3 regions of the Peribacillus sp. NPDC058075 genome follow, and region 3 is predicted to be linked to each of the others. Evidence: riboswitches for the same ligand, from Rfam matches in the RefSeq annotation. Region 3 holds a riboswitch; each other region holds the start of a gene.
What was found. Region 3 has a riboswitch for S-adenosylmethionine ahead of metK (methionine adenosyltransferase). Riboswitches for the same ligand answer to the same signal wherever they lie in the genome.

Region 1: another riboswitch for S-adenosylmethionine. It lies ahead of mtnK (S-methyl-5-thioribose kinase); the one in region 3 lies ahead of metK (methionine adenosyltransferase).
Region 2: another riboswitch for S-adenosylmethionine. It lies ahead of ACFVS1_RS22025 (sugar ABC transporter substrate-binding protein); the one in region 3 lies ahead of metK (methionine adenosyltransferase).

The regions. Positions count from the first base shown of each region.
Region 1 covers NZ_JBHVSL010000001.1:1,375,042-1,377,315, forward strand. Annotated here, with positions in the region: gene mtnK (S-methyl-5-thioribose kinase) at 1-1,111, opposite strand, end outside; SAM riboswitch class I at 1,190-1,343, opposite strand; gene ACFVS1_RS06970 (carbon-nitrogen family hydrolase) at 1,415-2,197, opposite strand.
Region 2 covers NZ_JBHVSL010000003.1:265,881-268,154, forward strand. Annotated here, with positions in the region: gene ACFVS1_RS22025 (sugar ABC transporter substrate-binding protein) at 1-803, opposite strand, end outside; SAM riboswitch class I at 919-1,024, opposite strand; gene ACFVS1_RS22030 (GTPase domain-containing protein) at 1,119-2,274, opposite strand, start outside.
Region 3 covers NZ_JBHVSL010000005.1:133,399-135,672, reverse strand. Annotated here, with positions in the region: gene pckA (phosphoenolpyruvate carboxykinase (ATP)) at 1-727, opposite strand, end outside; SAM riboswitch class I at 1,133-1,295, shown strand; gene metK (methionine adenosyltransferase) at 1,459-2,274, shown strand, end outside.

The sequences.
Region 1 (2,274 bases), on a different contig from region 3:
CACCAATTTCCAATGTTGCCGTTTTGGCAGCGATCCTTGTTTCTTTATCTTCAATGATATTTAAATCGGCAACATGGGAAAGTCCGATGGTTCGCCGAATCAGTTCACAGCCAGCAAAGCCGAATGCATCTTTTTTGAATTTTGTCAGTAAATAAGGCAGATAACCTTTCACATGGCGAAATGGGCTTTTATTTTGGCCATCCCATAATTCGGAATAAGTTTCTTCAAAGGCCTTCCAACATTCATGAAGGTGTGTGTAAATCTCTTCCTTTCCAGCGCTATTACGTGTGATAGCCTGAAAGAGAAGGTTGGCGGTGTATTGACCTAGGTCAAAACCAACTGGACCATAAAAAGCGAATTCCGGATCGATAACCTTTGTTTCAGTTGCACTTGCAAATATACTTCCAGTATGTAAATCTCCATGAAGCAAGGCTTCCTGCTCGGTTTCGAAGCTTTGTTTCAGCTTAGCGACCTCAAGGATCACTTCTTTATCATCCCATATATTTTTGGCGGCATCAGTCAATTCCACCTCGAAATCTCCCGGGAGTTCCTCAAAAAATGGATCCGTGAAAATAAAGACTTCAGTGATTTTGCAGAGTTCGGGATTCGTGAAATGTCGGGCCACTTCCTTTTTCGCAGAGGGTTCTAAATGATAATCGGATGTATAAAATGCCGTTTTCGCCACATATTCACCAATATGCTGTGAAAGCAATGGATATGAATCTCCTTCGATCAATCCTGTTCTAACGATTTTCAAGTGCGATAAATCCTCCATGACCGTGATGGCAAGCTGTTCATCAGAATAATAGACTTGCGGTACGAATTCTGGGCAATAACTTCTGAAATGAATCAGCGCATTCGCTTCTATGGCAGCTCTTTTCAATGTCAGCGGCCAGCTCTCGCCAAGCACCTTGGCATAAGGGACCGCTTGTTTAATTATAATTCCTTTATTTGTGACTGTGTCTGTAATATGAAAAACATAATTTAAGTTTCCATCGCCGATTTCTTTACATGTTAAACTTGCATCCGCATTGACCAACCCAAGTTTTTTTGCAAGGGTTACAGCTGTTTCGTTTGTCAATCTCTTAAAATTTGAATGGTTTTGAGTCATTCTTTTCCCCTCCGGATTCAAAATAAGAATAAAAAAGCCTCTTTCATATAGAAAGAGGCAGAAGTTTTGGCTTCGGACCTCTTATCTTCCAGAATATGAATTCTGGTGGAATTAGCACCGTGCTCTGTGGATTTTATAATCCGGCGGTGAATCCGCCCCATTTCGCAATGGTATTACAGTCGGTTGCTGGGCTTCATAGGGCCTTTATCCCTCAGCCTGCTCTTGATAAGAGTAAATGTTTTCTGAAATTTTAATCTTCGGGAAAATAATATCAACTTTTTAAATAGTTTGTCAATGGGTAAATTAATAAAAATCAGGACGGCGATCTTCGAATACAGGTATTTTGTTACGTGCTTCCGTAACTTTATTGAAGTCCAAGGTGCCTGTCAGGAGTTCATTTCCTTCTCCGGCTTCACTTATGATATTCCCCCAAGGATCAATAATCAAGGAATGCCCGGCAAAGATATTATTGACATCAGAGCCTGAACGATTAACGGCTACAACATAGGCTTGGTTCTCGATGGCACGGCTAATCAATAAGGCTCTCCAGTGATCGAGTCTCGGCTTTGGCCATTCAGCCGTAACGAAGAGAACTTCGGCGCCTTTAGCGGTATGGGCTCGCTGCCATTCAGGGAAACGGATGTCATAACAAATGAAACCAGCACATATTTTTTCATCAAGAGTAAATAAACCATCTTTTTCTCCTGGCTTCAGGAAATGATGTTCATCCATTAATTGAAATAAGTGAAGCTTATCATATTCTTTTATGAGATTTCCCTGTTTATCGATGATTATCATGGTGTTATAGATTCCCTTGCTCGTTTTTTTCGCAATGGAACCGCCTACGATATGAATCTCGTGTTTCCTTGCCTGTGTTTTAAGAAATTCAATCGTTTTTTCCGCCTCTTGATCAGCAATCTCATTTAACCTGCTTAAGTCGTATCCGGTTGTCCAAAGCTCTGGTAAAATGATGATATCAGGTTCTGACCGTGCTGCTTTTTCCAACCATTGTTCCGCAACCTGAAAATTGATATCAGGTTGCCCGAATGCTATATCCATTTGTATACAAGCTATTTTCCAATTCATCGTTTAAAACCCCCACATGGTAAAAAATACTTTACAAGACTATGATAAACATATATCATTTGTGACTAGAATTTCAA
Region 2 (2,274 bases), on a different contig from region 3:
TATATCTTTACTTCATCTCGGCCCGCCTCTTTAATCGCCCGGGCTGCACCGATAGCGAAGGCATCCCATGTTGCGAAAATGGCATCCAATTTACCTTTAGGGTATTTATTCAGCATTGCCGCTACAGCATTTTGTGTCTGAACCGAAGTATCAGCAGAGGCCACTCCGAATCTTTCAACTTCTTTAATCCCAGGATTTTCTTTTAATTTTTCCTGATAGACTGCATTTCTTCGTACCATTGGAGGAAATCCATCCACCCAAAGATAGGCAATCGACGCTTCACCTTTCTGTTCTTTTATCAGTTTATCAAAAGCCAGAGTTGCCAACGCTTCATCATCTTGTGAAGTTAATGTCACGCCTTCTATTTTAGATAAATCGCTTATTGAATCGAATGTGACAACGCTTTTACCTGCATCAACCAACTTTTGAACATCATTCACAGTTGCTGCATCATCACCATGTGAAATGATATAGCCGTCATAATCTTCCTCCAAAGCCTGCGCTATCGCATCATGGAATTTAGCCGTATCACCATTGGCTGTGTACGTATCCACTTGAAACCCCAGTGCTTCTCCTTCTTCCTTCGCCCCCGCCAGGTATTGGGCCGTATGATCATCACCGCCAATTTTACGGATCACTTTGATTCTGGCTCCATCTCCATCAGCAAATCTTTCCGGAACATTTTCAAATGATACTTTTTCTTCTTTCTTCGACTCTGTGGAGCTCTGACCTGTAGAGCAACCCGTTAAAAGCAAAGCCGAAGCGATGGTTGAAATGAATATCCCTTTAATAGACCTTTTCATTTTGTTTCCCTCCATTTTTCCTTATTAGTCTTATCAGTTAAGTTGGTGTAAATTCCAAAATAAAAACCTCTCTAATATAGAGAGGTTTAATCGGCTGTTTTGCAGACTTGTCCCTCTCTTATCTGTCAAAACATTTCTGTTTTGCAGGATTTAGCACCAATTCCTAATGGAACGGTTGCTGGGCATCTTAGGGCCAGTCCCTCCGCCACTCTTGATAAGAGATATATGTGTTACGTTTTCGTAATTATCACTTTATAGGGATATAGTCGTAAAGTCAATAGATTTTTGAATATTTGAAATGTTCCCCGTTATTTTTTATTTTCTTTGTAGCTGGGCTAGACGCTTTTTCTCAATCTTTTCAAGTCGCTCCAACTGCCTTAATTTCACTTCGAACAAGGTGATAGGGTCACGGTAAACTTCCGGATTTTCTTTCATATGCTCCAATGCAGCCTGGTAGTCTTTAATTTCAGTCTGCGTTTGCTCTATCGTTTTTTGAAGTAAAGCAAATGAACCGCGATAGAAAAGGGAGATGTCACGATCCAATGATTTTTCAAACAATCCAAATTGGGTAAGGAAACGTTCCGTGATCATTTCCGCAACATCCAGGTAATCTTCACTTTCCAGGTATTTCTTATAACGATTGTACATATTGGCTTTATTTTGCGGTATCGCCCCAAACAGCTTCCCTGCCCCTTTAAGCAGCAATTGAGATGGAGTCCTGCGCAAAAGGATATTGACGTTTTCGATGCGGATACTGCTTGTCATCCGGTCGGCATCACGGCGCCAATCATCCAATACCCTGAAGTCGCCTGCCAGCGTAATCCGTTCTTCTTTGTATAATTCATTGAATCCGGCACTCATCTCATCCATGAACTGCTGGCTTTGTGTGAACTCCATTTGGGAACTGGCAATCCAGTCTTGAAGAGAACGGTAATATTGAGGCATGATTTTGTCAGAAATGAAGTTCTGAATCCGCTCATTCATTTCCTGGTTTAACTGTACATGGACCTGACTGAAATCACTGCTTTCCGTTAACGATTTAGAGCAATCCCTCAGTAATTCAGGAATTTTTGAATAAAGCTGATTTTTCACTTCGTCCTTAAGCGAACGATACGACCTTATGATATTTTCACTTTTTTCTTTTTCCAGATCAGCCAGTTGATTGACCGCTCCATTCAGCTTGACTTCCATCTGTTCATTCCAAGAGATGGAATGCTCGCATTTCCGCTCATTGGCTGCCCGTTTTTCTAACAGATAAGATAAAGTTTTACGAATGAATGCCAGGATTTTTTCAGATCTTCTTTCCTTCCAATTATCATCTTGATAATTCGATTGCAGGAAGGCTGAAAGGTCCTTCAATTGCTGCCGGCTGTCATAATGTTTGGAGAAAGCGAATACTTTCGCATTCGGGAAATATGCATTCACTTTATCCCATGTTTCGTCTTCCATCCGGACTGCGACCTGATCACTG
Region 3 (2,274 bases):
ATAAAGTTGTTTTGCCAGTACCGGACAGTCCAAAGAATAAAGCGACGTCCCCTTCACGTCCTACGTTAGCAGAGCAATGCATTGGAAGGATTCCAGCCTCTGGAAGTAAGTAGTTCATGATCGAGAAGATCGATTTTTTCATTTCTCCTGCATATTCCGTTCCGCCGATCAGGATGGTACGGCGTTCAAATGAAACGATGATGAAAGTTTCGGAAGTGGTTCCGTCCACTTCTGGGTCTGCTTTGAAGTTAGGCGCAGAAAGGATTGTGAATTCAGCTTCGTGACCTCTTAGTTCCTCTTCATTTGGACGGATGAACAAAGTATGGGCGAAAAGGTTATGCCAAGCATATTCATTAACAACACGGATTGGAAGACGAGATGATTCGTCTGCACCAGCGAAACCTTTAAAAACAAAAATCTCTTCTTTTGCTTTTAGGTAGTCAACTACTTTATTATATAGTTTATTGAATACATCTTCGGAAATTGGCTGGTTCACTGAACCCCAATCGATTTTATCTTTAACGGATGCTTCTTCCACGATAAATTTATCTTTAGGTGAACGACCAGTATATTTGCCAGTTTCAGCTTTTACTGCACCGGTTGATGTTAAAACGCCTTCATTTCTGCTTAATACTTTTTCGACCAATTGAGGAACTGAAAGTTGAGTTTGCACATTGTTTCCTGTTAATAACTGGTGTAACTCATTAGAAACATCTACAGAATTCATATATGAGGTACCTTCCTTTGTTTAAGTTTTTAGATTACAATTAGTATAACACATTCATTTGAATAGTCTATACTATTTCTTCTAATTTGTGATTATTTTCAGATGGTCGCGTTAATCATTTTATTCCGGCAGGAACCGAGTCAGGATTATCACATATACTTTAATGAAATCAATTTATTTTAATAGGAAGTAAGTAAGCAATAATTTCCATTGTTGAAGTCGTTTTTCATCTGCTTAATACTTATTATTAATGGAAATTCCCAGCATTTCTATTCGTATTTTGCATTGTAAGGCGCTGTATCAACATGTTTTTCAGATGAACGCCATACTGGGCGGAAATGTTCTTTTTAGAAAAGCATTGACAAATTCCAATCAGATACGATATTATCTTAAATTGTACGGATTCTCTTATCCCGAGTTGGTGGAGGGACAGGCCCTTTGAAACCCAGCAACCTGCCATTTTGAACTTGACTCCAAGATCAATCGCCGAAAATAAAGCGAAGGTCTTCAAGGAATAGTGGTGATGGTGCTAACCTGAGCAAGGTAAAAAACCCTTGAACGATAAGAGTGAAAGGATAGAAGACAGAATTTTAAACCTTTCCTCATTTGCCAGGGAAGGTTTTTGTGTTTTTTATAAGTAATTCTGTGTCTATAGTTGAAACTAATGAGGGAAACGAGTTCCGTAAAAATCAGGCTTATGCCTACAACATACTAACTTCCAAGGAGGAAATATGATGTCAAAGAAACGTCTATTTACTTCTGAATCTGTTACAGAGGGCCATCCGGACAAAATTTGTGATCAGATTTCAGATTCCATTTTAGATGCTATCCTAGCTAAGGATGCAAATGCACGTGTTGCGTGTGAAACTAGTGTAACAACAGGACTTGTACTTGTTGCTGGTGAAATTACAACGTCCGCTTACGTGGATATTCCGCGTATCGTTCGTGATACGATTAAAGGAATTGGCTATACACGTGCGAAATACGGTTTCGATGCTGAAACTTGTGCCGTGTTGAGTTCCATTGATGAGCAGTCTGCCGATATCGCAGCTGGTGTCGATAAAGCATTGGAAGCTCGTGAAGGAAACATGTCTGAGGAAGAAATCGATGCAATCGGTGCAGGAGACCAAGGTCTTATGTTCGGATTTGCTTGCAATGAAACAGAAGAGCTTATGCCGCTTCCGATTTCATTGGCACATAAACTTTCATTCCGCTTGGCTCAAGTTCGTAAAGATGAAACTCTTGCTTACCTGCGCCCTGATGGTAAAACACAGGTAACAGTGGAATATGATGAGAATAACCGTCCTGTACGTGTAGATACGATCGTTATCTCTACACAGCATGATGCAGAAATTACACTTGAACAAATTCAAGCCGATTTAAAAGAACATGTGATTAAAGCAGTCGTTCCAGCTGAATTGATCGATGCTCAAACTAAATACTTCATCAACCCTACTGGCCGTTTCGTTATTGGCGGACCTCAAGGGGATGCTGGTCTTACTGGACGTAAAATCATCGTTGATACTTACGGCGGATACGCTCGTCAT